3 regions of the Bacillus sp. DTU_2020_1000418_1_SI_GHA_SEK_038 genome follow, and region 1 is predicted to be linked to each of the others. Evidence: predicted binding sites of a transcription regulator. Region 1 holds the regulator's gene; each other region holds the start of a gene.
The links. Region 1 encodes CtsR, which represses protease genes until heat stress. Its sites were predicted from a motif close to ATGGTCAATAAAGGTCAAACA; they were not measured.
Positions count from the first base shown of each region.

Region 2: the regulator CtsR is predicted to act here: its motif matches at 1,387-1,407, upstream of clpP (ATP-dependent Clp endopeptidase proteolytic subunit ClpP).
Region 3: the regulator CtsR is predicted to act here: its motif matches at 7,046-7,066, upstream of RRV45_RS08300 (ATP-dependent Clp protease ATP-binding subunit).

Region 1 is NZ_CP135435.1:95,948-106,199, reverse strand. It holds gene clpC (ATP-dependent protease ATP-binding subunit ClpC) at 1-910, opposite strand, end outside; gene RRV45_RS00535 (protein arginine kinase) at 915-1,994, opposite strand; gene RRV45_RS00530 (UvrB/UvrC motif-containing protein) at 1,997-2,545, opposite strand; gene RRV45_RS00525 (CtsR family transcriptional regulator) at 2,570-2,980, opposite strand; rRNA gene rrf (5S ribosomal RNA) at 3,427-3,543, opposite strand; rRNA gene RRV45_RS00515 (23S ribosomal RNA) at 3,616-6,550, opposite strand; rRNA gene RRV45_RS00510 (16S ribosomal RNA) at 6,914-8,463, opposite strand; tRNA gene RRV45_RS00505 (tRNA-Ala) at 8,628-8,703, opposite strand; tRNA gene RRV45_RS00500 (tRNA-Pro) at 8,712-8,788, opposite strand; tRNA gene RRV45_RS00495 (tRNA-Arg) at 8,793-8,869, opposite strand; tRNA gene RRV45_RS00490 (tRNA-Leu) at 8,885-8,973, opposite strand; tRNA gene RRV45_RS00485 (tRNA-Gly) at 8,981-9,055, opposite strand; tRNA gene RRV45_RS00480 (tRNA-Leu) at 9,069-9,150, opposite strand; tRNA gene RRV45_RS00475 (tRNA-Lys) at 9,160-9,235, opposite strand; tRNA gene RRV45_RS00470 (tRNA-Thr) at 9,255-9,327, opposite strand; tRNA gene RRV45_RS00465 (tRNA-Val) at 9,488-9,563, opposite strand; rRNA gene rrf (5S ribosomal RNA) at 9,574-9,690, opposite strand; rRNA gene RRV45_RS00455 (23S ribosomal RNA) at 9,763-10,252, opposite strand, start outside.
Region 2 is NZ_CP135435.1:3,872,655-3,882,906, forward strand. It holds gene RRV45_RS19365 (L-lactate permease) at 1-609, shown strand, start outside; gene RRV45_RS19370 (hypothetical protein) at 626-883, shown strand; tRNA gene RRV45_RS19375 (tRNA-Arg) at 1,107-1,178, opposite strand; gene clpP (ATP-dependent Clp endopeptidase proteolytic subunit ClpP) at 1,686-2,291, shown strand; gene RRV45_RS19385 (HPr family phosphocarrier protein) at 2,335-2,592, opposite strand; gene whiA (DNA-binding protein WhiA) at 2,623-3,564, opposite strand; gene RRV45_RS19395 (gluconeogenesis factor YvcK family protein) at 3,916-4,899, opposite strand; gene rapZ (RNase adapter RapZ) at 4,896-5,789, opposite strand; gene RRV45_RS19405 (NUDIX hydrolase) at 5,817-6,275, opposite strand; gene trxB (thioredoxin-disulfide reductase) at 6,739-7,689, opposite strand; gene RRV45_RS19415 (tetratricopeptide repeat protein) at 7,806-9,308, opposite strand; gene RRV45_RS19420 (beta-ketoacyl-ACP synthase III) at 9,583-10,252, shown strand, end outside.
Region 3 is NZ_CP135435.1:1,677,284-1,687,535, reverse strand. It holds gene RRV45_RS08360 (RDD family protein) at 1-282, opposite strand, end outside; gene RRV45_RS08355 (hypothetical protein) at 453-629, opposite strand; gene RRV45_RS08350 (NAD(P)-dependent oxidoreductase) at 692-1,570, opposite strand; gene RRV45_RS08345 (hypothetical protein) at 1,830-2,294, opposite strand; gene RRV45_RS08340 (hypothetical protein) at 2,431-2,655, opposite strand; gene RRV45_RS08335 (cytochrome-c oxidase) at 2,780-3,157, opposite strand; gene RRV45_RS08330 (hypothetical protein) at 3,325-3,522, opposite strand; gene RRV45_RS08325 (YkvS family protein) at 3,774-3,962, shown strand; gene RRV45_RS08320 (DUF6254 family protein) at 4,057-4,167, opposite strand; gene RRV45_RS08315 (CPBP family intramembrane glutamic endopeptidase) at 4,311-4,922, shown strand; gene RRV45_RS08310 (hypothetical protein) at 5,069-5,758, shown strand; gene RRV45_RS08305 (YkvI family membrane protein) at 5,888-6,928, opposite strand; gene RRV45_RS08300 (ATP-dependent Clp protease ATP-binding subunit) at 7,126-9,270, shown strand; gene RRV45_RS08295 (M3 family oligoendopeptidase) at 9,349-10,252, opposite strand, start outside.

The DNA.
Region 1 (10,252 bases):
CAAGAGAAGGTTTCAGGATATTCGAAGCATCAATGGCGCCTTCTGCTCCACCAGCTCCAATTAAGGTATGAAGCTCGTCAATGAATAAAATAATATTGCCTGCCTGGCGAATTTCATCCATAACCTTCTTTAGACGGTCTTCAAATTCACCACGATATTTTGTTCCCGCAACAACGGTACCCATATCAAGGGTCATGACCCGCTTATCACGGAGAGTTTCTGGTACTTCGTTATTAATAATTTGCTGTGCTAAGCCTTCTGCTATAGCCGTTTTTCCTACGCCTGGCTCCCCGATGAGAACTGGGTTGTTTTTTGTACGGCGGCTTAATACTTCAATTACACGCTGAATTTCCTTGCCGCGTCCGATTACCGGATCCAAACTTCCTTCTCTGGCAATGGCTGTTAAGTCTCTTGCCAAGCCATCAAGTGTAGGGGTATTCGCACTTGCCGAAGATCCTTGATGACCGCCGGACTCATTGCTTCCTAATAGCTGCAACACTTGTTGCCTAGCTTTATTTAGACTGACACCAAGATTGTTAAGTACCCTTGCAGCAACGCCTTCCCCTTCACGAATGAGGCCAAGGAGGATATGCTCTGTCCCTACATAGGAATGGCCTAATTTCCGTGCTTCATCCATGGAAAGTTCAATTACTTTCTTAGCTCTAGGCGTGTAGTGAATCGTCTGTGATGCATCCTGCCCTCTGCCGATTAAGTTCTCAACTTCCTTTTGGATTTTTTCCGAACCTAAGCCTAGTGCATGCAGAGCCTTCGCAGCAATTCCTTCTCCTTCTCGTACAAGACCAAGCAAAATATGTTCTGTTCCAATATTATTATGACCTAAACGAATGGCTTCCTCTTGAGCTAAAGCTAATACCTTTTGTGCTCTCTCTGTAAAACGACCGAACATCATATTCTCATCCTCCTGTCTCTTCTTTTTCCATTTTCATTCTTTCCCTTATTAATGACGCCCGGCGAATATCCCGTTCATGAGGTCTTAACGGACCTCCTGCATACTGCTGTAGAAAACCTGGCTGCGTCAGGATCATTAATTCATTTAAAATGTTCTTGGAAATATTTTTTAGATATTTCATATCAATTCCAAGCCGGACATCTGATAAACATCTAGCAGCTTCCTTAGATTCAATAATCCGGCAGTTTGATAAGATCCCATAAGAGCGGAAGACTCTATCTTCTAATTGTATGTTAGAAGTTTTCGCTAATGCTTCTCTAGCTGATCTTTCTTGTGAAATTAGCTGACTGACCACACTCTTTAAATCTTCAACAATATCCTTTTCCGATTTGCCAAGAGTGATTTGATTAGACACCTGAAAGATGTTCCCTAAAGCTTCGCTGCCTTCACCGTAAATTCCTCTAACAACTAACCCCAATTGATTAATAGCTGGTATGATTCTATTCATTTGCTGGGTGAGAACTAGCCCTGGCAAGTGAACCATAACAGATGCCCTTAATCCTGTTCCAACATTAGTTGGGCAGCTTGTTAAAAAGCCGGCATTTTCATCATATGCATAATCAATTGTTTCCTCTAGCCAGTCATCCACTTCATTAGCCATATTCAAAGCCTCTGATAATTGGAATCCAGGAAATAAGCATTGAATCCGAATATGGTCCTCTTCATTAATCATCATGCTTAATTCTTCATTTTCTGATAAAATGCATGCACCATAAGAGGAATTTTCCGCTAGATGCGGACTGATTAAATGCTTTTCCATCAGAACCCGTTTCTGCAGCGGTTGGAGATCATCCATCAGTAATAGCTCCAATTTCCCTAGTTTTGGAAAAGAAGAGTTCTCGATCCTTTCCTTTATCATATGAATCACTAACTTGGCTTCGTCATTCGTAAATAGGGTTGGAAACTTGTATTGTTTTATATTTCTTGCCAGCCGAATTCTTGAGCTTAGGATAATATCTGAATCTGGTCCTTCAGCACTCATCCAAGAGCTCACAGCTTGGTTAATGAATCGTTCTAGCGACAAGCCTACTTCCCTCCCTCGTGACTAGAATTCAATTGGCTTTCTAGTAATCGAATCTCATCTCTTATTTGAGCTGCCCTTTCAAATTCCTCTTTGGATATGGAGTCTTTTAAGCTTTGTTTCAATTCTATAATGCTCTTTCTTAAATGAATGCTTCCTCCAATCCTTGCAGGAATTTTTCCATTATGAACTGAATTCCCACTATGCAGTCTTCTCAATATTGGCTCTAGCTGATCGCCAAAAGCCTGGTAACAATTTGCACAGCCGAACCTTCCTACCTTAATGAATTGCTGAAATGTCATGGAACATTGTTCACATTGGAGAATCTCTTCCGGCTTAAATGGATCCTCCTTTGTTTTCTGAAAGGTCGTATCCATATTCAGCAAACCGGCTAACAAGTTATGAATGGAAAAACCAGGTGCACCACTTAACATGAACATATCGCCCTTTTCCTGAGCGCACTTTTCACATAAATGATACTCAGCCTTTTCTCCATTCACTATTTTCGTAAAATGAAGCGTTGCCGGCCTTTGATTACATTCTTGACATATCATGTTTTCACCTCTCCAGCTTGCTAACTATTTATATTTTAACGTTGTCAACATGGCCTTAAGCATTCTTGCGCGGAGTTCATCACGATAAGGGAGATCAATATACAAGACAGAGCGGTCGATAACGCTTAACATTATTTTTGCTTCTCTTTCTGTAATAATCTCTTCTTCAACAAGTCGGATTATTACATCCTCTGCACTGCTCTGGGCCAGCCTCCCTTGAATTAACGATAATAATTGGTCAATTAAATGAGCATCGTCATGTGATTGTACTTTCATAATTCTTATATATCCGCCGCCGCCGCGTTTACTTTCAACCGCATAGCCTTTTTCAATTGTAAATCTCGTATTAATAACATAATTAATTTGGGACGGAACACATTGGAATTTATCTGCAATTTCACTTCTTTTTATTTCAACAATTTCCCTTTCGCTCATTTCTAAAACCCGTTTTAAATAATCTTCAATAATGTCTGAGATATTTCTCAATACTCCTCCCCCCAAATTCTGACTTTGACTATATTTGACTTTAATTATACATAACAATATAATTCGATGCAATTAACAGATGTTATTAATTTTCCCCCTTTTTTTGGTTCTCAAACCTACGGTTGTGGAATTTTGGGTGATGGGAGGTGAGATGAAGAAATTTATAGAGAACTGTGGGTGTGAAATGGTTATGGAGCGGATTTTCATGGCGCCATACGTTAAACGAGTGTCATGAGGCACTCATGGATCGTATATTTTTAGGGTTGTAATCTATACTTCCTCTTACTTGGCATTGTTATTTTAACTAAAGAGTTAAGAAATATATTAGCCAATCCTATAATTTAATAAGCATTTTGTACAAAAAAAAGAACATCTATTCGATGTTCTTTACTTTTGCCTAGCGGCGTCCTACTCTCACAAGGGGACAGCCCCTAACTACCATCGGCGCTGAAAAGCTTAACTTCCGTGTTCGGGATGGGAACGGGTGTGACCTTTTCGCTATCGCCACTAGACCTATTTTATTGAGGTTTGTTCCCTCAAAACTAGATAATGCTGAAGAAGTTATTCGAGTAATCATACTAAATGTGGTTAAGTCCTCGACCGATTAGTATTTGTCAGCTCCACGTGTCGCCACGCTTCCACCTCAAACCTATCAACCTGATCATCTTTCAGGGGTCTTACTAGCTTGACGCTATGGGAAATCTCATCTCGAGGGGGGCTTCATGCTTAGATGCTTTCAGCACTTATCCCGTCCGCACATAGCTACCCAGCTATGCCTTTGGCAAGACAACTGGTACACCAGCGGTGCGTCCATCCCGGTCCTCTCGTACTAAGGACAGCTCCTCTCAAATTTCCTGCGCCCACGACGGATAGGGACCGAACTGTCTCACGACGTTCTGAACCCAGCTCGCGTACCGCTTTAATGGGCGAACAGCCCAACCCTTGGGACCGACTACAGCCCCAGGATGCGATGAGCCGACATCGAGGTGCCAAACCTCCCCGTCGATGTGGACTCTTGGGGGAGATAAGCCTGTTATCCCCGGGGTAGCTTTTATCCGTTGAGCGATGGCCCTTCCATGCGGAACCACCGGATCACTAAGCCCGACTTTCGTCCCTGCTCGACTTGTAGGTCTCGCAGTCAAGCTCCCTTATGCCTTTACACTCTTCGAATGATTTCCAACCATTCTGAGGGAACCTTTGGGCGCCTCCGTTACTCTTTAGGAGGCGACCGCCCCAGTCAAACTGCCCACCTGACACTGTCTCCCGCCCCGATCAGGGGCGCGGGTTAGAATTTCAATACAGCCAGGGTAGTATCCCACCAATGCCTCCACCGAAGCTGGCGCTCCGGCTTCCAAGGCTCCTACCTATCCTGTACAAGCTGTACCGAAATTCAATATCAGGCTACAGTAAAGCTCCACGGGGTCTTTCCGTCCTGTCGCGGGTAACCTGCATCTTCACAGGTACTATAATTTCACCGAGTCTCTCGTTGAGACAGTGCCCAGATCGTTACGCCTTTCGTGCGGGTCAGAACTTACCTGACAAGGAATTTCGCTACCTTAGGACCGTTATAGTTACGGCCGCCGTTTACTGGGGCTTCAATTCAGAGCTTCGCTTGCGCTAACCCCTCCTCTTAACCTTCCAGCACCGGGCAGGCGTCAGCCCCTATACTTCGCCTTGCGGCTTCGCAGAGACCTGTGTTTTTGCTAAACAGTCGCCTGGGCCTATTCACTGCGGCTCATCCGGGCTATTCACCCAAATGAGCACCCCTTCTCCCTAAGTTACGGGGTGATTTTGCCGAGTTCCTTAACGAGAGTTCTCTCGCTCACCTTAGGATTCTCTCCTCGCCTACCTGTGTCGGTTTGCGGTACGGGCACCTTTTCCCTCGCTAGAGGCTTTTCTTGGCAGTGTGGATTCAGGAACTTCGGTACTATATTTCCCTCGCTATCACAGCTCAAGCTTAACGCAAGCGGGATTTGCCTCGCTTGCACTCTAACTGCTTAGACGCGCTATTCCAGCAGCGCGCTTACCCTATCCTCCTGCGTCCCCCCATTGCTCAAACGGTAAAGAGGTGGTACAGGAATATCAACCTGTTGTCCATCGCCTACGCTTTTCAGCCTCGGCTTAGGTCCCGACTAACCCTGAGCGGACGAGCCTTCCTCAGGAAACCTTAGGCATTCGGTGGATGGGATTCTCACCCATCTTTCGCTACTCATACCGGCATTCTCACTTCTAAGCGCTCCACCAGTCCTTACGGTCTAGCTTCAACGCCCTTAGAACGCTCTCCTACCACGGACATCGCAGATGTCCATCCACAGCTTCGGTGATACGTTTAGCCCCGGTACATTTTCGGCGCAGAGTCACTCGACCAGTGAGCTATTACGCACTCTTTAAATGGTGGCTGCTTCTAAGCCAACATCCTGGTTGTCTAAGCAACTCCACATCCTTTTCCACTTAACGTATACTTTGGGACCTTAACTGGTGGTCTGGGCTGTTTCCCTCTTGACTACGGATCTTATCACTCGCAGTCTGACTCCCATGGATAAATCTTTGGCATTCGGAGTTTGTCTGAATTCGGTAACCCGATGAGGGCCCCTAGTCCAAACAGTGCTCTACCTCCAAGATTCTAACAACATGAGGCTAGCCCTAAAGCTATTTCGGAGAGAACCAGCTATCTCCAAGTTCGATTGGAATTTCTCCGCTACCCACACCTCATCCCCGCACTTTTCAACGTGCGTGGGTTCGGTCCTCCATCCAGTGTTACCTGGACTTCAACCTGGACATGGGTAGGTCACCTGGTTTCGGGTCTACGACCACATACTCATACGCCCTATTCAGACTCGCTTTCGCTGCGGCTCCGTCTATTCAACTTAACCTTGCATGTAATCGTAACTCGCCGGTTCATTCTACAAAAGGCACGCCATCACCCGTTAAAGGGCTCTGACTACTTGTAGGCACACGGTTTCAGGAACTATTTCACTCCCCTTCCGGGGTGCTTTTCACCTTTCCCTCACGGTACTGGTTCACTATCGGTCACTAGGGAGTATTTAGCCTTGGGAGATGGTCCTCCCTGCTTCCGACGGGATTTCACGTGTCCCGCCGTACTCAGGATCCACTCTGGAGGGAACGAAGTTTCAACTACAGGGCTTTTACCTTCTCTGGCCGGCCTTTCCAGACCTGTTCATTTACCTCGTTCCTTTGTAACTCCGTATAGAGTGTCCTACAACCCCAAGAGGCAAGCCTCTTGGTTTGGGCTAATCCCGTTTCGCTCGCCGCTACTCAGGGAATCGCGTTTGCTTTCTCTTCCTCCGGGTACTTAGATGTTTCAGTTCCCCGGGTCTGCCTTCAATACCCTATGTATTCAGGTAAAGATACTGTTCCATTACGAACAGTGGGTTCCCCCATTCGGAAATCTCCGGATCAAAGCTTACTTACAGCTCCCCGAAGCATATCGGTGTTAGTCCCGTCCTTCATCGGCTCCTAGTGCCAAGGCATTCACCGTGCGCCCTTATTAACTTAACCTGTTCGGCAAATGATAAGCGGCGCATCTCTGCGTCAGCTCTCTCGCTGTGCTCCTCACGTATCAACTGCGTACGTTCCGGTGCTCGCTCGGTCGCTTCCTTGATCTGCTTGCTTCTCATTTCCCTCACGATTTGTGAATAGATTAATTTCTATTCTCGTGATTGGTTGTTTTTAACTCTATATTAAATAGAGAGAATAACTAAAATGGCGATTACTCGGTTATTGCTTCTTCATAATCATTATCTAGTTTTCAAGGAACAAAAAACACTAATTTACATAGTGTTTTGAGAGATAATTCCCTCAAAACTGAACGAACAAGTAACGTCTTTTATTGAAGTATCAAGTACTTCAAATCTTCCTTAGAAAGGAGGTGATCCAGCCGCACCTTCCGATACGGCTACCTTGTTACGACTTCACCCCAATCATCTGTCCCACCTTAGGCGGCTGGCTCCAAAAGGTTACCCCACCGACTTCGGGTGTTACAAACTCTCGTGGTGTGACGGGCGGTGTGTACAAGGCCCGGGAACGTATTCACCGCGGCATGCTGATCCGCGATTACTAGCGATTCCGGCTTCATGCAGGCGAGTTGCAGCCTGCAATCCGAACTGAGAATGGTTTTATGGGATTGGCTAAACCTCGCGGTCTTGCAGCCCTTTGTACCATCCATTGTAGCACGTGTGTAGCCCAGGTCATAAGGGGCATGATGATTTGACGTCATCCCCACCTTCCTCCGGTTTGTCACCGGCAGTCACCTTAGAGTGCCCAACTGAATGCTGGCAACTAAGATCAAGGGTTGCGCTCGTTGCGGGACTTAACCCAACATCTCACGACACGAGCTGACGACAACCATGCACCACCTGTCACTCTGTCCCCCGAAGGGGAAAGTCCTATCTCTAGGATTGTCAGAGGATGTCAAGACCTGGTAAGGTTCTTCGCGTTGCTTCGAATTAAACCACATGCTCCACCGCTTGTGCGGGCCCCCGTCAATTCCTTTGAGTTTCAGCCTTGCGGCCGTACTCCCCAGGCGGAGTGCTTAATGCGTTTGCTGCAGCACTAAAGGGCGGAAACCCTCTAACACTTAGCACTCATCGTTTACGGCGTGGACTACCAGGGTATCTAATCCTGTTCGCTCCCCACGCTTTCGCGCCTCAGCGTCAGTTACAGACCAGAGAGTCGCCTTCGCCACTGGTGTTCCTCCACATCTCTACGCATTTCACCGCTACACGTGGAATTCCACTCTCCTCTTCTGCACTCAAGTCCCCCAGTTTCCAATGACCCTCCACGGTTGAGCCGTGGGCTTTCACATCAGACTTAAAGGACCGCCTGCGCGCGCTTTACGCCCAATAATTCCGGACAACGCTTGCCACCTACGTATTACCGCGGCTGCTGGCACGTAGTTAGCCGTGGCTTTCTGGTTAGGTACCGTCAAGGTACCGGCAGTTACTCCGGTACTTGTTCTTCCCTAACAACAGAGTTTTACGATCCGAAAACCTTCATCACTCACGCGGCGTTGCTCCGTCAGACTTTCGTCCATTGCGGAAGATTCCCTACTGCTGCCTCCCGTAGGAGTCTGGGCCGTGTCTCAGTCCCAGTGTGGCCGATCACCCTCTCAGGTCGGCTACGCATCGTTGCCTTGGTGAGCCATTACCTCACCAACTAGCTAATGCGCCGCGGGCCCATCTGTAAGTGATAGCCGAAGCCATCTTTCAGCTTTCCTACATGAGTAGAAAAGAATTATCCGGTATTAGCTCCGGTTTCCCGAAGTTATCCCAGTCTTACAGGCAGGTTGCCCACGTGTTACTCACCCGTCCGCCGCTAACTTTTGGGAGCAAGCTCCCGCAAGTTCGCTCGACTTGCATGTATTAGGCACGCCGCCAGCGTTCGTCCTGAGCCAGGATCAAACTCTCCAATAAATTGTGAGTTGATTAGCTCATAAATGTCTTTTTAAAAAAAGACTAAAAGTTAAACGTTGACGTTTTTGTTCGTTCAGTTTTCAAAGAACTATCTTGTCGCTTAAGGCGACTTTTCAATAATACTACGTTTTTTAAACGGTGTCAATAACTTTTTTGAATCTTTTTGGTGGAGCCTAGCGGGATCGAACCGCTGACCTCCTGCGTGCAAGGCAGGCGCTCTCCCAGCTGAGCTAAGGCCCCAAAAATAATGGTCGGGAAGACAGGATTCGAACCTGCGACCCCTTGGTCCCAAACCAAGTGCTCTACCAAGCTGAGCTACTTCCCGAAAATGGCGCGCCCGAAAGGAGTCGAACCCATAACCTTCTGATCCGTAGTCAGACGCTCTATCCAATTGAGCTACGGGCGCATTCTTTAATTTAAATGGTGCCGAGGACCGGAATCGAACCGGTACGGTAGTCACCTACCGCAGGATTTTAAGTCCTGTGCGTCTGCCAGTTCCGCCACCCCGGCATTTTTTTGGAGCGGAAGACGGGATTCGAACCCGCGACCCCCACCTTGGCAAGGTGGTGTTCTACCACTGAACTACTTCCGCTTATCTTTATGAATGCGGGTGAAGGGAGTCGAACCCCCACGCCTCGCGGCGCCAGATCCTAAGTCTGGTGCGTCTGCCAATTCCGCCACACCCGCATATATAAATGGTGAGCCATGAAGGACTCGAACCTTCGACCCTCTGATTAAAAGTCAGATGCTCTACCGACTGAGCTAATGGCTCGTATAAGTTTCAAAAACAGTGCCGGCCAGAGGACTCGAACCCCCAACCTACTGATTACAAGTCAGTTGCTCTACCAATTGAGCTAGGCCGGCATATATAATATTTAGCTCTAATTTAGTTACTGCTAATAAATGTGCTCCAAAGCCCTGCGGTCTTTGCCGCAGATTTTAAAAGTTTGCCATTCGAGGGGTAAAGCTTCGTTGTTGCAAGCTTTTAAAATCCTCTACCAATTGAGCTAGGCCGGCATAATCATGGTGGAGGATGACGGGATCGAACCGCCGACCCTCTGCTTGTAAGGCAGATGCTCTCCCAGCTGAGCTAATCCTCCATTTATTAAAGCCTAGCGGCGTCCTACTCTCACAAGGGGACAGCCCCTAACTACCATCGGCGCTGAAAAGCTTAACTTCCGTGTTCGGGATGGGAACGGGTGTGACCTTTTCGCTATCGCCACTAGACCTATTTTATTGAGGTTTGTTCCCTCAAAACTAGATAATGCTGAAGAAGTTATTCGAGTAATCATACTAAATGTGGTTAAGTCCTCGACCGATTAGTATTTGTCAGCTCCACGTGTCGCCACGCTTCCACCTCAAACCTATCAACCTGATCATCTTTCAGGGGTCTTACTAGCTTGACGCTATGGGAAATCTCATCTCGAGGGGGGCTTCATGCTTAGATGCTTTCAGCACTTATCCCGTCCGCACATAGCTACCCAGCTATGCCTTTGGCAAGACAACTGGTACACCAGCGGTGCGTCCATCCCGGTCCTCTCGTACTAAGGACAGCTCCTCTCAAATTTCCTGCGCCCACGACGGATAGGGACCGAACTGTCTCACGACGTTCTGAACCCAGCTCGCGTACCGCTTTAATGGGCGAACAGCCCAACCCTTGGGACCGACTACAGCCCCAGGATGCGATGAGCCGACATCGAGGTGCCAAACCTCCCCGTCGATGTGGACTCTTGGGGGAGATAAGCCTGTTATCCCCGGGGTAGCTTTTATCCGTTGAGCGATGGCCCTT
Region 2 (10,252 bases), 690 kb from region 1:
ATGACTGGATTCGGTATAGCAAATCATGCTTCTGATCTATATTCACCTGTCATGCCTTTAACGAATTCTGGGTTATTCTTGCTTCTATCTGCCATTATTGGTTATGCCTACTTTAAAAGCAAAGGAAGAATTGAAAAAGGCGGAGGATTACGGGCTATTAGAAGAACAATCGAAAAAACGATTCCTTCTACAATCGCCGTCATTGCACTAATTATTATGTCTAAAATCATGGGTGGAACTGGACAAACAACCGAACTTGCAATGGGAACTGCCGGGGTTATGGGCCAGACTTATGTATTCCTAGCTCCAGCCATTGGCCTTCTCGGGTCATTTATGACGAGCAGTAATATGTCCTCCAATATCTTATTTGGCGGATTCCAACAAGCAACTTCTTCACTATTGAAATTAAATGAAGCAGCGATATTAGGAGCTCATACTGCAGGTGGCGCAATTGGATCGGTTTTAGCACCAAGTAAAATCATTCTTGGGACAACAACAGCAGGAATCCTTGGTCAAGAAGGTATAGTCCTTAAAAAGATTTTGCCAATTTCCATAGTTATTGCTCTTTTGATAGGTATCATACTTACAGTTTCTACACTGATTATTTAAGAGGAGGATGTTAAAAATGAAGGAATTCTTTACATCTAAAATAGGACTTCAAACGATTGCTTTTCTTGTTACTCTTGTTTCCTTTCCTTTTCTCTATGTGGGAGGCACTCAAGGTAACGCTAGCCTTTTGAACGTTGGATTAGTATTAATGCTTGCAGGTATGTTGGCAGCACCAGCTATAACGTTTATCCACGGAAAGAAAGCGACTGAAAAAGCAACCAAAAAAGACGTTTACAGAGGAGTTACAAAGCTCAAAACGAGGGAAGAGCAGTAATAAGGGACCCTCTCAAACCATGTGTGTACGTTTCCAGTACCACGGTTAAATAACTTAGTATTAACGCTCATATAATTGGTTAAGTTCTTTATACCCCAATTAGTGAGCGTTTTTTTAATTACATATGTGTTTCATGGTATTCGCAATTAAAAGCACCTAAAAAAAAAGTTCCTATGCTCGTAGAAAAATCTCTACAAACATAAGAACTCTTTGAGTTTCATGACGCCCTCGGCAGGAATCGAACCCACATCTTAAGAACCGGAATCTCACGTGCTATCCGTTGCACCACGAGGGCATATCAAAAATAATAAGGTACGATGGGGCCTAATGAATTAATGCACCTTTTATTATGCTACAATTATATATTATATGATATTTTTCGAAACTTTGCAAGCCTTCCTTTGTTTAAAAACTGTACCAGCGGGTATGATGGATATGAGAGAATTTTACAGCTAAAGCGAGCAAACGGTGTCGAAAGATTAGTTTCGGTAAAGGAAGCGAATTGTTTGACCTTTATTGACCATCAGTGTATCATAATATTACATAGAAAAGCGGAAGCGCCTTCGGAACAATCAAAGGACAATTGTTCCTGCGATGAATATTCGCAGATGCTTTCCTTTGTGCTCACCCCCGACAAGCACAAGACGATTCTCACGGAAAGGTGTACTTTACCTTTCTGGGAGGATTGGCTTGTGACCTCGAGGGGGTAGGCGCTGGAGCTAGACATTTCTCTAACTTGAGAAAAGTTTTTCTGATTTATGGACTTTGAATGTTTACCTTACCTTGAAGGAGGAATTTAAAGATGAACTTAATCCCTACAGTTATTGAACAAACAAACAGGGGAGAGCGTGCGTATGATATTTACTCCCGTCTTTTAAAAGACCGTATAATTATGCTTGGAAGCGCGATTGATGATCATGTGGCAAACTCTATTGTCGCTCAATTGCTATTCCTTGAAGCAGAAAACCCTGAGAAGGATATTACCTTGTACATTAACAGCCCAGGCGGAAGCATTACAGCGGGCATGGCGATTTATGACACGATGCAATATATTAAAGCTGACGTATCAACAGTATGTATCGGAATGGCAGCTTCTATGGGTGCTTTCCTGCTTGCAGCAGGTGAAAAAGGCAAGCGCTACGTACTTCCAAATAGTGAAGTGATGATTCATCAGCCACTTGGAGGCGCACAAGGGCAAGCGACTGAAATTGAAATTGCTGCAAAACGCATTTTATTCCTGCGTGACAAGCTTAACACGATTCTTTCTGAGCGCACAGGTCAGCCGCTTGAAGTGATTGCTCGTGACACAGACCGCGACAACTTCATGACTGCTGAAAGAGCTCTTGAATACGGTTTGGTCGATAAAATTATTACTCGTTTAGATGAGAAAAAGGATAAGGATAAGTAAAACAAAAAACAACTCGCAATTTTAATGGCGAGTTGTTTTTTTATTAATGCTCCTGCTGGATATAGTCAGCAAGCTCTTCAATGGCTTGGGCTTCATCTTTGCCATCGACAATTAAAGTAATAACCGTACCTGAGCTAACCGCTAGGCTCATTAAGCCCATGATGCTTTTCGCATTTACCTTTTTACCGTCTTTTTCAAGGAAAACATCTGATGAAAATCGGTTTGCTTCCTGTACGAATAATGCTGCTGGTCTTGCCTGTAAGCCTGTTTTCAATTTCACTTCTACCTGTTTTTCTAACATTTCTTTCTTTCCTCCCCTATAGAATCTTTTTCAAATAGATTCTCCTGCTCTCAATTTATCTGCTATCTCGTCTATTTTCCTTAATCGGTGATTGATGCCTGACTTGCTAATTGTACCGCCAGAAACCATTTCGCCAAGTTCTTTTAATGTAACATCTTGATACGCCACACGCAGCTCTGCAATTTCTCTTAATTTATCCGGTAAAATGTGAAGTCCGACTGTTTCGTCTATAAATCGGATATTCTCTACCTGTCTTAAGGCGGCACCAATCGTTTTGTTTAAGTTCGCTGTTTCACAATTTACAAGGCGGTTAACGGAATTTCGCATATCCCGCACAATTCGAATGTCTTCAAATCTAAGCAGAGCGTTGTGAGCCCCGATGACTCCTAAAAAGTCTGTAATTTTCTCTGCTTCCTTTAAGTATGTGATAAATCCTTTTTTTCTTTCTAGTGTTTTACTATTTAGGCCAAAAGTATTCATCAATTCACAAAGAGAATCATTATGTTCTTTATAAAGCGAAGAAATTTCAAGGTGATAGGACGAAGTTTCTGGATTATTCACCGAACCCCCTGCTAAAAAAGCTCCTCGTAAATAAGAACGCTTACAACATTTCCTTTTAATAAGCTCTTCAGAAATATTATGTGTAAAAACGAATCCTTCACTTAGGATTTTTAAATTATCCAGAATCTCGCTTGCTTGTTCAGACAATCTGACAATGTACACATTGTTCTTTTTCAATCTCATTTTCTTGCGGACAAGGAGTTCTACTTGGACATGAAAGTTCTTCTTAATAAGAATATAGATTCTTCTCGCGATCGCTGCATTTTCAGTTTGAATATCGACAATTAACTTTCTGCTGGAAAAGGAAAGGGATCCGTTCATTCGAATCAGTGCCGATAATTCAGCCATCCCGCAGCAATCCTTTACCTCCAGATTCGTTAATTCCTTTTTCGTTTCTGAAGCGAAAGACAACTCCTTCACCCCTTTCTAGAAAAGCGTAAGCACCTTCGAAACAATTAAAGGACAAATTGTTTCTGCGATGTATATTCGCAGAAGCCTTCCTTTGTGGTCACCCCGACAAGCACAAGACGAGCCTCCCGGAAAGGTGAGCTTTGCCTTTCTGGGAGGATTGGCTTGTGACCTCGAGGTCGACAAAAACGCAACGTCCTCCCAAAAGCTCCGCATTTGGTCGTGCGATGTATCGCTGACGTAGCCTTCCTTATCCTGTTGCATTGTCGACACTAGTACGTCCTTGTACGTCGGGGGTAGGTGCTGAAGCTAGACAACTATGAGAGACAAGCGCAAAAAGCGCTACCACTAATATTATTTTTTATTATATCTTTGTTTTTCATCTATTAGAATAGAGTATAGCATGGATGCCACCTCTTTAGTATCATGACGAATAGCCCCATCTTTCAGGCTGACGATTTCTCCCGGAATTACTTCAAGCCCTAATTGATGAAGTCTCTCAATATCAAAGATGACCGGCTGGGACTTTTCTTCATTATAGCGCTCCCGAACCTGGGCAGGAATATCCTCACTATTCACAAGAATGGTGTTAATGAAAGCACAGCTCATATGATCATAGATGGCCTGAACATGATCGCTTGCAGAATAGTTATAGGTTTCTCCCGCTTGAGTCATTAAATTACATATATATACCTTTTTTGCTTTTGCACGGCAAACCTCTGCCCCAAGTTTAGGAACGAGAAGATTTGGCAAAATGCTTGTATATAAGCTGCCTGGCCCAATTATGATTAAATCTGCTTTCCTAATAGCTGAGATCGTTTCGGGAAGAGGTTTAATATGTTTGGGTGTAAGAAATACCTTTTTGATCTTTTTCCCAGAGTACGGGATTTTTGATTCGCCTGAAACAACCGTTCCATCCTCCATTTCGGCATGTAAGACGACACTCTGATTCGCAGCCGGCAACACCTTGCCCCTTACATTTAAAACCTTGCTCATTTCCTGAATGGCATGCACAAAGTTTCCTGTAATAGAAGTCATAGCTGCCAAGATTAAATTCCCGAGAGAATGTCCCGATAATTCATTTGACGTTGTGAAGCGATGCTGAAACATCTCCTCAATCAGCGGCTCTACATCGGATAGGGCCGCCAATACATTTCGAATATCACCCGGAGGAGGAATATGCAAGTCGTTTCTAAGCCGTCCAGAGCTTCCCCCATCATCGGCAACTGTCACGATCGCAGTGATATCAACGGGGTACTGCTTTAATCCCCGTAATAGGACAGGTAATCCAGTCCCCCCGCCAATGATGACGACTCTCGGCTGTCGGTTCGTCTTCATTTTCCATTTTCCTTTCTCCTCTGAATATCACGGTGCGTTATTCGCGTATGATAATCATCCTTGAAGTAATTGGCAATGTACTCAGCTAACGCCACAGAACGGTGCTGTCCGCCTGTACATCCAATCGCAATAACGAGCTGAGCCTTACCTTCTCTTTTATAATGAGGAAGCATAAAGCTTAATAGCTCTGTAACCTTCTCAAGAAATTTAGTTGTTTCCGTCCATTTATGAACATAATTGTATACTTCTTCGTCAAGCCCAGTTTTCGGGCGCATATGATCAACATAATGGGGATTTGGCAGAAATCGAACATCAAAAACTAGATCAGCGTCAATCGGAATTCCATGTTTAAAGCCAAATGACATGACATTGACAGTGAACATCGTAGTTTTATTTATAGAGAATTCCGTTAGAATTTTTTCACGGAGCTCTCTTGGCTTTAACTGTGTCGTATTATAAATAATCTGTGCTCTCCCTTTAAGCTCCTCTAATAGGTTGCGTTCAAGCTTAATCCCTTCCAGAGGCAGGCCTGAAGGAGCAAGAGGGTGAAATCTCCGAGTTTCTTTATATCTTCGCACTAATGTCGAATCATCCGCATCTAAAAAAAGAATTTGCGGGGTTACCCATGAGGTTTCGGAAAGATCATCGAGTGCTTTAAACAGGTGATCGAAAAATTCACGTCCCCGTAAATCCATGACTAATGCCACCTTATTCATTTTATTCCCTGAATCCTTCATAAGTTCAAGAAATTTTGGCAGCAGTGTCGGCGGCAGATTGTCAACACAGAAAAAACCAAGGTCTTCAAAGCTTTGAATCGCCACCGTTTTCCCTGCACCCGACATTCCTGTAATTATCACAATTTGAGTTTCATTCACAGCACCCGTACTCATACTAATTTCCCCCTGACACTTTCTAACTTAGCTTGGATCTAATCGGTAACCAATCAGCTCAAAATCTGGTGTATAGGTGAAAGTCCCGTAAATAATGCCTTTCCCATGAATCATATATTCAAGAATATGGTAATCCCCTGCAGCCATTGGCAGTTTCTTAATTTCCTCAAGCGAATGCCAAAGAATTTTCCCTTCTTCGGACTCATCCACATTTAAGCCATCTGCTTCCGTTGCCAAAAAGGTAAACATCATCCATTCAGAGAGAACCCGGTCTCCTTCTTTCATGATAAAGGTGAAAATCCCCTTTATATTCGGGTTACGTAAATAAATGCCTGTTTCCTCTCTATATTCACGAATGCAGCAGTCCCTAACCGATTCCCCCGGCTCCATCTTGCCGCCAGGAGCTACCCACCAGCCTCGTCTCGGCTTTTGCAATAACAGCACTTGATTATCCTTTATTAATACACAGTTGGTGACTCGCTGCATCATTCTTCACCTCAATTTATCCGTTCTGACTTCCTCAATCACTTACTCAGCATATGTTACTTCATTATACTATTTTTGTTATAAGGTAACAATAAAGTGAAACTTCCATTAGTATGTATTCAAAGGATATACATCTTTAAAGTTGTCATAATTAAAAACTAAAGCATTCTCAACCTTCACACTACTAATGGTTAGTTGAACCAATCGGGCCTTTACGGGCAGTTCCCCATTCAAGCCCCATATAGAACAATAAATACTTTATTTGGGGATTACTGCCCGTTAATCTGCGACGAATTGAAAGCTTATGATATGGAAGAGCTCCTTTTTAAAACAAAAAAAAGAGCACAGACGAATCTGTGCTAAAAAGGGTTATATCTTTAAAAGGGGGTCAATTTCTATTTCTATAATACCCGACTTTTATTTCACTACTGTTACAGGAAAATTAAAACAGAGTTACTTTTTGTTAAGCTTTGATTTTTAATTTTTCCCTTAGTTCTTCCACATAGTGCTGGACAGTTTGGGCGGCGATGCTGCCGTCTCCTGTTGCTGTAACGATTTGACGGAGTTGTTTTTCACGGATATCGCCTGCTGCGAAAATGCCTGGGACCTTTGTTTCCATATTCTCGTTCGTTTCGATATATCCGTTTTCGTTTGTAATGCCAAGATTTTCGAAAGGTTTTGATAGCGGAAGCATACCTACATAAACAAATACACCATCTGCATTAAATTCTTGCTCTTCTCCAGTTTTTGTAGATACAAGTGTTAGGCTCCCTACCTTGCCGTCCTTCTCGTTGATTTCCTTAACCGTATGACTCCAGATAAATTCAATTTTATCATTGTCGAAGGCGCGCTTCTGTAAGATTGATTGTGCACGAAGCTCGTCACGGCGATGGATAATCGTTACCTTTGTAGCAAAACGAGTCAAGTATACACCTTCTTCAACTGCGGAATCTCCGCCTCCGATTACGACAAGCTCTTTCCCTCTAAAGAAAGCACCGTCACAAACCGCACAATAAGAAACGCCGCGGCCGCTTAATTCTTTTTCGCCTGGGGCACCCAGCTTCTTATACTCAGCACCGGTTGTAATAATAACAGCGCGAGCTTTGTATTGCTTAGAGCCTGCGACAACAGTTTTATACTCTTCCCCATCGATTATTTCCTTAATATCGCCATATGCGTATTCGGCACCGAATTTTTTAGCGTGCTCAAACATTTTTGTTGATAGGTCTGGGCCTAGTATATGATCAAAGCCCGGATAGTTTTCAACCTCTTCTGTGTTTGCCATTTGCCCGCCTGGAACACCGCGTTCAATCATCAGAGTGGACAGGCTGCCTCTTGATGTATATACAGCCGCGGTCATCCCAGCTGGACCCGCTCCGATTATGATAACGTCATAAATTTTTTCCTCAGACACGTTGCTTCACTCCTTCAATAAAATAGCCTACTTCGACATATTTTCGGCTAGATCAATTAGACATATTTTTATTATGGCCTTCCTACATTCATCCTATAAAAATTAGGAGAATATGTCTAAAAATCTGCTCGTGAAGAAGATGTTGTTTTTAGAAGTTTCACATATTTGCCCAAAGTGGATGAAGAAATTCCATATTTTTCAGCTATATGCTGCTGAGATACTTTTCCCTCTCTCGCTTTAAGCCACGTATATTCAACAGCTGCTGCCCACGCTGCATCATTTTTTATGATCTGATTTTGATTTACGGCCGCAACAAAAACAGTAAACCACATTAGAAATAATCCTGCTTCGACCGTACCGATTGGGTGGTAGCTATCATACAATAATGAGGCAACATTATGAACGGGAGTCGATTTTCCTCCCTTTCGGATAAAAGAAACATATTCCCTCTCCAAATGGGAGAATCTATTATTTTGGTTCATTTCCTTTGAAGCTAGCAGTTGTCCTTTTCCATCTGACATGGCTGTTAAGAACAGGGCAAATAAGCGCTCTTCAATATGTTCGCTTTCTAGCTTTTTAAGGATGGAAGCATGATGATTTTCAAACCCGCTGTTTTGCGCCTTTTCATCATTCCAAGGCTCGAAGCCAGCTTTATCCGGATTTAATTCAACTGCTTTTTCCCAGGCTGATTTGGCGATTTTTTCTCTTCCGGTAAAATGGGCTGCATATGATAGCCAATAATAAAAAGCCCCATCTCCATCAAAGCCCTTTTTCTGAAGCCTTCTAAGCCAAGAAAAAGCGGATTCGTACTCGCCAATTAATGCTAGAGTTGCCCCAAGCTTAAACTGGTGCTCAATGGATAATGGATTGATTTTTTTCAGGACCTCTTTAAGCGCCTTCACTTCCTTATATTCGCGCTCGTAAAAGGCGAAAACAAGCTTATTGCATAAGGCGTGCAGGTTCCCGGGATTTTCTTCAAAAACCTTATCTAGAATATCTGCAGCTTTTTGGATTTCTCCGAGATAAAAATAGGCAAGGGCCAAATTATTATAAGCCGACCAATATTCTGGATATTCATCAATAACCGAATTAAGAAGTTCAACCGCTTTCGGAAAATGACCAGATTCAAGAAGTTCTCTGGCCTCCTCCTGTTTCGTAATGAGATCATCCTGCTCGTAAAGCTTCTCATCCATCTCTTCTGCTTCCATCGTCAGCAATTCGAGAAGATCGATTGTTTCATCGGCAAATTCCCCATCCTCGTCTAAATCCAAATATAAATTCGCATGATGATAAGCGTCCTTAAAGTAACCAAGATGAGCATAGTTATTGGCAAGAAAATAATGGCATTCCACCATATCTGCATCAAGCTCTTCGATAATTTCCAAAAAAAGCTGGTTCGCCTGTTGATACTCACCTAATTCCGAACAAATAACAGCTAATTGGCAGACAATCATGGGCTCATTTGGCTCTAGATGCACCGCGCGCTGTAAATATTTTTTTGCTTTATAAAGATCCCTTTTGTGGTAAGCCTTTAAGCCTTTTGCAAAATAATACTCACCTGTCGGGTTAAATAATAGTAATTTTCCTGTTGTTTTTCTAGCTTTAGAGTCTTTGCTCATGAAATCCTCCACCTTCATATTAACTCAAGTAGTATATCATAAGAACAAGCTGTTGGAGAAGGGATTGGAGAATATTAACTTATTTCGCAATCACCCTCTTGATTACTTGTTTTAAGTACAACAAGGAGACCCTTCGCATACAAATAGCAATAGTGCCTATTAATAGGAAGGCACTAACTTAAAAACAACATTTTTTTGAAAATTTTAAAGTAATTTCAAGTTGTATCTGTTATTTTATTTTTATATGAATGATCTTAACATGAGGTGTGACATCATGAGACGAAATGTAAAGATACAGGGAATCGGGTCCTATTTGCCGAAACGGTTAGTAACAGCATCAGAAATTGATGGAATGATTGGTGCACAGGATGGCTGGTCAGAAAATAAATCAGGGGTGAAGCAGCGGCATTTTGTAACGGATGAAACGGCTTCGTTTATGGGAGCACAAGCAGCTAAGCTTGCTTTACAGGACGCATGTCTATCGTTTTCCCAAATCGATTGCATCATTAGCGGCAGCGGAACAATCGAGCAGGCTATTCCGAGCAATGCTTCCTTAATTCAAGAACAATTGGGCTTACAGCATTCTGGAATTCCTTGCTTTGATGTAAATTCAACATGTTTGAGCTTTGTGACGGCATTAGATATGATTTCCTACGCTATGGCTGCAGGCAGATATGAACATGTTCTCTTAATATCCAGTGAGATTTCCTCTGTCGGGATTAATTGGAAGCAGGATGAAAGCAGCATTTTGTTCGGGGACGGGGCGGTTGCTGTTGTTTTGTCTAGAACGGACGGTTCTTCTGGAATTCTTGCCTCCCATATGGAGACATATAGTGCCGGGGCGCATTTATCGGAAATCCGCGGCGGCGGTACGAAAATTCACCCTAGAGAGCATCGTGAGGAAACAAAGGAAGACTTCCTATTTTATATGGATGGCCGGGCAA
Region 3 (10,252 bases), 1.6 Mb from region 1:
AGCTCCTACAATATTAATTAACAAAGATATTCCGAGTGCTCCTAAATAAGAACCAAGGAATAATAAGGCATCTTCATCTGATAGCTCAGTTGCATAGGGATCGCCCAAAAATAAATCAAGTGCCCCGGTGCCCCCAAAAAAGAGCATAAAAATAATCAAAGTAACGATTAATAATGGCACTCCTATTATGATGGAGTCAATAATATATGCTGCAAATCGAATCCAAAATCCTCCGTATTCCATCCTTTCTTCATAAGGTTGTTTATCCAAAATCGTTTCCACAGTACTACCTCCAAAACTTATTAATCAATAATGACCATCTATTATTCTAAGTGCATTTTATATTATACTCAATAATTTCTAATTTTTAACACTACTAAAAACCATTTTCTTGAATGGAATTACAGATATTAATTAGGAAAAGGTGAGCTTTTTTAAGCTCACCTTTTTTATTAACCTTTATATTTTCCATTATTTTTCGGTGCTTTTTCCTTTTTTGCTTTATCCTTATGAATCTGATTTGTGTCGGTACTTCCCATTTCATGGGCAAATTCCGTGTCTAAAACAGCTGAATCGAATCCTTTTTTATTTTTTTGCTGAGGATCATTTTTTTTCGTTTTCTTTGCCATAGAAGAACCCCCTTTTCATAACAATCAACTTTATTATTAAATAAAGAGGGTTCCTTTATTCATTACCGCTCCCAATACTTATAAAGTGCTTGTGTGCCGCGGTTTTCTTCACCGGCTTCAGCAAGCTGTACATACATTTCCTTTGCTAATGCCAAGCCTGGAGTTTTCATTCCCATTGCCTCGGCTTCTTGTAAAGCAATATTCATATCCTTAATGAAATGCTTTATATAAAAACCAGGATCGAAATTTCCGTTTATCATTCTGGGTGCCAAATTAGAAAGGGACCAGCTGCCTGCAGCACCTGTCGATATGCTTTTCAATACAGTCTCCGGGTCAAGACCAGCCTTTTCTGCATAAACGATCGCTTCACATACCCCAATCATGTTCGAGGCAATGGCAATTTGGTTACACATTTTTGTATGCTGCCCAGAACCAGCTTTTCCTTGATAGACAATATTAGTTCCCATTAAACGGAAGATTGGCTCCAAATCCATAAATGCTTCTTTATCTCCGCCAACCATGATCGAAAGCTTTGCTTCCTTCGCACCGATGTCACCCCCAGATACTGGAGCGTCAAGTGCGAAAATACCTTTTTCTCTTGCCTCTTCATATATTCGTTTCGCAAGGGTTGGTGTAGACGTTGTCATATCGATGACATATGAATTTTCTTGTCCGTTTGTAATAATTCCCTTTTCACCTAAATATACCTCAGCTACATCTGCAGGGTAGCCAACCATTGTTATAATAATATTTGCCCTTTCTGCAACATCTTTAGGAGAGTTTGTCCATTCCGCACCTTTGGCAATTAAATCTTCAGCTTTCGTTTTTGTCCGCGAATAAACAATTAATGGATATCCAGCGTTAAGCAAATGCCCTGCCATACTTTTCCCCATGACCCCAGTACCAATAAATCCTATGACCGTATTTTCACGTAACCCCATCCTTAAACTCCTCTCACAGTTTATATGTATTTATTACCAATTTCACTTCTAATTCTATTTTACTTCAAGTCTAGTTTAAAAAGCATTTTTCTTGTGTTAAAATTTAAATTCTTCCTATCATTCTATTTTTTTGTTGCTATCGTCATTTACTATGAAGATAAAAAAGGAAAAAGACTAGACCATTCAGTCTAGCCCCCCCCAAGTTTCATGCGCTTTACCATTATTCCCAATACGGCTACAAACTAAACAAAGAAAAAAATTATAACTGTGATGAAAAGTTTGTTAGAAAAGCTTTTGCAATAACCTGTTTATCATTAAAAACCTCTACCGAAACTGCATCCTCATTCATGATCATTTCTTCAATTTCAAATACATGAAGATCTTTAAGTAAAGGAATTGGATTCATAAAAATGAAGTTATCCCTATGGTTATTAACTTCAATATACGCGCCGGTAAATTTTACATCTGACCCGTAGATAATTTCACTTGTACCTAGTGCAGATGCAAGTTTTGCATTATGAATGGTTACTTTAACTTTGTAAAGCTTCTCCCCGCTTAATATTTTATCATTAATTTTAAACCGAAATTGCAGTTCATTGTTTTTTGTTAACAAGGCCTCCGCATGACTGTTTACGATCGATTGGCTGGATCCAGTTTGCTTACAGCCTGTCAGCATGAGAGAAAAAAGAATAAGCAAAAATAGAAAATAAACATGACGTTGCATCGCGTTTTCCTCCTTTTTCCTACCATAGCCTTTAACGATTAAAGATAAACCTTTTGTAAATAAAAAAACCAGCCATTGGAATAGCCGGTAAGTAAAACACTTTATCGATCGTTCTTATTAACATGCAAAAACCTCTTTAAACATAGATAAACAGCAAAATTATACCTACAGCGAAAAAAACAGTCCCAATAAGAGTCATGTCTACAGAAATCTGTTTTCCTGCATCCTCCAATTCACTTGGAATGAAAGTGTTTTCTTGGGAACCCTCGTTATTGTTGAATTGCTCTATTTTTTCCGACCACTTTTGTCCTTCTGTCCACTTGAAAAACGGTGATGATGATATTAAAGCAATCACTGTCACAAAACAACGGAATCTCCTTTTTATGCAAGGAAAATGGAACAAAAAGGATATAAAAAGAGGATCCATTTCTACAACATATTAATCGTTGAAGTGAAGCCTCTTTGTTAATTTCATTAATTTAAAGTTATCTTTCATTACCTTTTAAATTCTTTAAGATATTAAAGACAAATAACAATATACCAATCGCTGTGACGGTAGCGCCAACTGCTGTTCCTGGTATAAACGCTTCATTTTGAGTAGTGACTACAATCGCCAATGCAATCATCATAATTGGCAAGCCAAGATTATGCAGCCAAAAATGCCATTTTGCTAACTTTGATGCTGCGAGGTTCGGGAATAAATGATAAAGTATACCCGCTAATGTTAGCGATGTCCATCCAAGCAGATTAATGTGTACATGAACCGGTGTTAGGACATAAGAATGAGAGCTTGACATATAATATCCGATTAAAACACCAACTGCAAAGTATATGGACGAAATTTTTATAAGCCTGATTCCCACTTTAATTCCTCCTTCCATCAAATGTCATCTAGATGTTAAAGAATATGTGCATAAATCCCTCTTTAGACTATGAGACTAAAGTAATTTTCACCTTTTATTTGATAAGGCAAACGGAATAAAAAAGGACACTCGAGTTATCTCAAGCATCCATTTACCAACTATTCGTTTCAACTTCTAGCTCTTTCCATGTAACGATAAAGCACTGCCCCTCCGCGCTGGGCTATACCTCTAAATTGCTTAAAATCCTCTCTATTGACAAGTACATTACGTACTGGAAGAAACTCTTCCTTCGTTACATAGTATTCCGATAGTTCCCCACTCTTTAACTTTTCTAAGATTTCATGAATTTGTTCTTCCTTCATCATTCAGCACCCTTATCAGATTATTACACCTTCATAATATATGAATCTTATTATGTTTTCCACGAGAATCTCAATCCTTTATTGTGATTTATAGATTGTATGCAGAAACGATGAAAATGAAAGCGCAACCAATACTCCGAGGGAAATTTAGGGAATTTCACGAAATAATAACATATTACTTTACGAAAAATAAAAATTAGTGCAAACTGTTATTAATCTCTTAATTCAAATCTTGCAAAAAAGGGGCGAGGCTTTTGAAAAAAGCAGAAGTGGGAAATATCATTGAATTCCGTGATGGATTGCAGGGAATTGTCGAAAAGGTAAACGAAAACTCAGTAATCGTTGATCTTTCCTATATGGGAAATTATCGAGACCTTGATCTTGAACAAAGGACTGTAGTTAATCATAAAAATTATAAAGTTGTGAAGGAATCTGTGTTATGAAAACGCATACTTAACAAAAGAGAGTGTATAAAATAAAAAGCAGCTTACTACTGCTTTTTATTTTATTTTATTTTCTCTTTAAATTTATTCAATATTATTCTTTCTCTTGAGCTATCTCCTTTAGGGACTTTACTTTTCCATGGGGATTCTGATCTTGCTTTCTGACTGTCCAAGCCCGATCCTTTTCTCGCTTCGATTTTGTCACTGTATTTCCCTCCCTTCTCTTACCCTTAGGTTAAGCAATTTTCACTAATTTATATTCAAAAAAACAAAAGAAACCTTTTTTGATTACAATTATTGATTTCTTTTTGCTAAAATAGACTTGTTTGCAGAAAGGAGCTTGGACATTTGAAGAAAATAACTGCAGATTACCGTCTAATAATTGGGCTCATTATTGCTCATATGCTTATGTATTTTACTTTTCAGGATAAAGCCGTTTTCTGGTATATCTTTTCAGCTTCCCTTTTATTTTTAATCAGCCACTCTATATTAAACGAAGAATTAAAGGATGAAGTCCCGTTTGGGCTGTATCTCTTGTATGGAATCGGTTCTGGTCTCTTACTATTTGGAATTTTTTGGGCTGGATTTCATATGATTGATTTTTTAAATCTTCCCATGATGAAGGATATTTCAAAGCTGTATGGGAGGTATTCCCCATCGATGCTTTGGCATTATATTGTTCTCATCTTGATTATTATTCCCGGTGAAGAAATATTTTGGCGTGGTTTCGTTCAAACGAGAATATTAAAATACACAAATATCCCAGCAGCAATCGTAATTTCAGCAATTCTCTATGCATCTGTTCATCTATACTCAGAACAATGGATTCTTGCCTTTGCCGCTTTAGTTGCAGGACTTTTCTGGGGATGGCTATACACATGGAAAAAAAGTATGCCTTTATTAATTGTCTCACATTTAATTTTTGATTTATTCCTATTTGTTATCGTTCCATTAAAGTAAAAATGAGAACTTTTACTCATTTTCCTTAATATATTTGTACCTTTAAATAAGAAAATGATATTGTAGGAATAATTATGTAACTCCTATTTTAACTTTTCGTCTAATTAATTACAGCAGCTTATTAGCATTTACTAGGGGGAATAACAGTGAAACATTTGAAAAAATGGATGTTTATTTTTGGATTATTAGGACTCATTCTTTCAGGATGTGGTACGAGTGAAAACAAAGATGATGATGCAAATGGGTCTAATCAAACTCAAAATGAAGAGATAAATAAGGAAAGTCAGGAAAATCAAAACACAGATACGGAGCAAGAGCCCGTTGAACAGAAGAATGATGAACAAACGAAAGAGGATGAGGGGGTTGTTCGTATTCTTGAACAAAACCTCCAATATACTTTAAATGACGAGGCTAAGGAAGAAACAGCATTCCTTAAATCAAGTGACAACCAGCCATATTCAATGTACGTCCTTCCTGAATTTGAGCTTACAGCCGAAGAGCCTAACAAAGATGTTATCTATCTAACAGAAAATGATCATATCTTTATGCGAATAGAGCTTCTTCCTGAAGACGTACAATGGGACATGATGGAAGAAAATACGAAGGCACAGCTTCAAGCAGTTGACGAAACAATTCATCCCATTGAAGTGCCGAGCGGAGATGAGTTTTTTAAAGATTCTATTGCCATGGAAGCATCAAATGGTGATGATGTCGTTACTTCCTATTTAATAAAAAATTCTGATCAGCCAATTAAATTGTCTCTATTTACAAAGAAGAATTTAGATTATAAAGATGCCTTCCTGCAAATGGGCAAGACAATTTTAAAAAATAAATAATCATTTTCACTAAGGCTGTACTATAAGGTGCCTGACTCCACAATCATACAAGCATCTAGACACTCTCTACTAATTTGAGACTAGATATTGAATCGTGGTGCCTGGCACCTTTGCTTTTAGTACGGTCCCTTATTTTACTTCAAAGGGCTTCATCCATAATAGCACGACAAAAATAATACTTATATAACCAAAGACCGGATATAAATATGATAATAATGTCCCATAGTTTATTAAACTAATAAAGTAACATGCAGTAAAAATAATACATACCGTAACTATACTAGGAACGGATATGTACTTCCTCAACTGGCGCTCAATGCCAAATACATTTCCAATGACTGAGGTGAAAATTTCCCCATAAATAATAAAAACATAAATCCAAAATAATGATGATGCAAATGTTTTCATGATCACTGCCATGGGAATATCGTATGTTTCAAGCCCAGGCAGCATAACTAATGTCAAATGACTTGAAATAAGGATAATAGTCAAAGCTCCACCACCAAGTATTCCCCCCCATTTAATGGTTTTGTCATGCTTAATTTCAGACGCAATTGGAACTAAAACAGCCTGTGCCAAGCTTAAATTCAATGCCGCATATGAAAATGGAGCTACAACAGATTTCCACCCATCTTCTGCAAAAGGTATATACAATATTTGCTCCGTAAAATTAGGAAGTCTCATTGAAATAAACAATAATAGAAAACTAAAAGCAACCATCATTGGAACGACAAAAGAATTTACAGCAAATATTCCCTTCGTCCCTAAAATCATAACGACAATGGATAGGCCGATCGTGACGAAAATCCCTGTATATTTCGATAGTCCTATTTGTTCCTCAAATACTGCCCCTGCACCAGACAACATGACTGCACATACCCCAAGCAACATGAAAAGCATCAATATATTAATGGCAGAACCAAAAAATCTACCAAATAAATATTCGTTCAATTCCTGATAGGAAGTTGCTCCAATACGTGCTGCAATCCTCATTAATTTTGAACCTAGAAAAATAAATATGTAGCCACTCATTAAGATAGAAACTAATCCAATAAATCCAAAACGGGAAAAGAACTCAACAATTTCCCTCCCTGTTGCAAAGCCTGCCCCAACAACAGTCCCTACATATACAGCAGCTATTTGAAAGGCTGCGCTCCAGTTCGTCTTCACTAGATCTCCTCCTTCTCTTCAATATATGAACCTGAGGACAAACTAAGACGAGCATTCTACGGTTATTCATAAATACTTCCAATAATTCACTAAACAAAATCCAAGATAAGCCTCTTGAAAGTCAAAGAAGGTCAAAGTATAATATAGTCAAAGATCAAATATAGTCAAAGTCAAAATATAAATAGGAGGTATTCCATATGCTTTGTCAAAAATGTCGTGATAAAGAAGCAAATGTACAATTTAAAGTAAATGTAAACGGAAATGAAAAAAACCTAATCCTTTGCCAAAGCTGCTATCAGGATGAAAAAGCAAAGATTGGTTCCTCCTTTGGACCATCTTTAAGCGGATTTTCAGGTTTTAATCAGCTTCCATTTGAGGAGCTATTTAATAATATAAACTCAGCCCAGAGTCCCAAAAATAATCCTGCTACAAAGGACGCCAAAGGAACTGGCCGCGGTGGATTTATTGACCAATTCGGCAGAAACCTAACAGGGCTTGCTAAAGCTGGACTAATTGATCCCGTGATTGGAAGGGATGAAGAGATTAACCGTGTCATTGAAATATTAAATAGAAGGAATAAAAATAACCCTGTTTTAATCGGGGAGCCTGGTGTCGGGAAAACTGCCATTGCCGAAGGATTAGCCGCCTCTATTTCAGAGGGCAAAGTTCCAAAGAAACTCCTTAATAAGGAGGTTTACTTGCTGGATGTTGCTTCACTAGTTGCTAATACCGGCATTCGCGGACAATTCGAAGAAAGAATGAAACAAATAATACATGAACTGCAAGAAAGAAAAAATATTATTCTCTTTATCGATGAAATTCATCTACTCGTTGGAGCCGGCTCAGCCGAAGGCTCTATGGATGCAGGAAATATTCTAAAACCGGCACTTGCTAGAGGGGAACTGCAATTAGTCGGTGCAACTACATTAAAGGAATACCGTCAAATTGAAAAGGATCCAGCTCTTGAACGGCGATTCCAGCCGGTACAAGTACTAGAGCCAACCGCTGACGAAGCACTCGGGATTCTAAATGGCCTTAAATCAAAGTATGAAGATTATCATGAGGTATCCTATTCAGATGACGCTTTAAAGGCTTGTGTATATTTATCAAGCCGATATATTCAAGATCGCTTCCTCCCAGATAAGGCAATAGATTTAATGGATGAAGCCGGTTCAAAAATTAATTTGAAATCAGACCTTCCTTCCTCTGATCAGATTGAAAACCGCTTGAAGGAAATTAACAAACAGAAGGAAAAAGCTCTACAAGAAGAGAACTATGAAGAAGCTGCAAAGCTTAGGGATGAAGAAATAAAATTGGAGAAGGCATTAAACGCAAATAACCATATGTCCCGTCCAATTGTTGAAATCCACCATATTCAAGAAATCATTGAGAAAAATACAGGGATTCCTGTTGGAAAACTTCTAGAAGATGACCAAATCAAGATGAAAAACATTGAATCAAATCTCTCTAAAAAAGTTATCGGCCAAAAGGACGCCGTTCTTAAGGTAGCAAAGGCAATCCGCAGAAGCCGAGCCGGTCTTAAATCAAAAAACCGTCCAATTGGTTCCTTCTTGTTTGTAGGACCAACAGGTGTCGGTAAGACAGAATTAACTAAAACACTTGCTGAAGAACTATTTGGCTCTAAAGAGGCACTGATTCGCCTTGATATGAGTGAATATATGGAGAAGCATAGTATTTCAAAAATTATCGGCTCCCCTCCAGGTTATGTTGGACATGAAGAAGCGGGTCAATTAACCGAAAAAATTCGCCTTAACCCATACAGTATTATTCTGCTAGATGAGATTGAAAAGGCACATCCTGATGTTCAGCATATATTCCTCCAAATTCTTGAGGATGGACGTTTAACAGATAGTCAGGGACGCACTGTGAGCTTTAAAGACTCCGTCATTATTATGACAAGTAATGCTGGTGTACAGCACAGGGAGATTCATGTAGGATTTGGTACGAATGAAGCGATGAAGGAAGCAAGTATTTTAGATACTCTTGGTCAGTTCTTTAAACCAGAATTCCTCAATCGTTTTGATAATATCATTGAGTTTAAGTCACTTAATAAAGAACATCTATTACAAATTGTTGAAATTATGCTCAATGATTTAAATCAAAACCTAAGTGAGCAAAACATTAAGCTTACAGTTTCCGATGATGCTAAATCAAAGCTTGCCGAGCTAGGCTATAACCCTGCTTTCGGAGCACGTCCGTTGCGAAGAGTTATTCAGGATCAGCTCGAAGATAAGCTAGCTGATTTCATCATTGATCAGCCCGGTGTGCATCAATTACAGGCAATTTTAGAAACTGATGAAATCATATTAAAAACAAAATAGCTAGCTGCTTAATAGCACTATAAAAAAGGCCGGATATTTTTCCGGCCCTTCTCTTTAACACAAATGCAGCTAGTGCTATTAAAGACTCTTATCATCTATTGTATTTAACCAGCTTTCAATTTCTCCAACTACAGATTCTACACAACCATCTTTAAATGGTGAAATAAGATTCGCCTCAGATACTAAACCGGTAAAGGCTTGACTGCCTCCTAAACTGCATAAATGAACATAATCCTTCCAAGCATCTTCATGGTTTTCCCTTGATCGCTTCCAAAATTGGAATGCACAAATTTGAGCTAACGTATAGTCGATATAATAGAAAGGAGAATTATATATATGAGCCTGCCGCTGCCAGAAGCCGCCATTTTCTAGATACTCATTGCCATCGTAATCTTTATGAGGCATATATTTCTTTTCAATCTCTCTCCACGCTTGTTTTCTCTCTTTTGGGGTAGCTGTATTATTCTCGTATACCCAATGCTGAAACTCATCAACAGCCACACCGTAAGGAAGAAATAATAAAGCACCGCTCAAGTGGGCAAATTTATATTTATCTGTATCCTCTTTAAAAAATTTATCCATCCATGGCCAAGTAAAGAATTCCATACTCATAGAATGAATTTCACATGCCTCATAGGTTGGCCAATAATATTCTGGAATTTCATATTTTCCGCTCGAGTAAACTTGAAATGCATGTCCTGCCTCATGTGTAAGTACATCAATATCCCCGGATGTCCCATTGAAATTCGAGAAAATAAATGGGGCCTTGTAATTCTCAATAAATGTACAATATCCGCCCCCTGCTTTTCCTTTCTTCGCAACAAGATCCATCAAGTTCTCTTCTCTCATATATGAGAAAAACTCCCCTGTTTCTGTTGAGAGTTCATTATACATTTTCTGGCCATTTTCGATAATCCATTCTGGGCTCCCTTTTGGTGCTGCATTACCAGTTTTAAAGTTAAAACCTTCGTCATAGTACTTC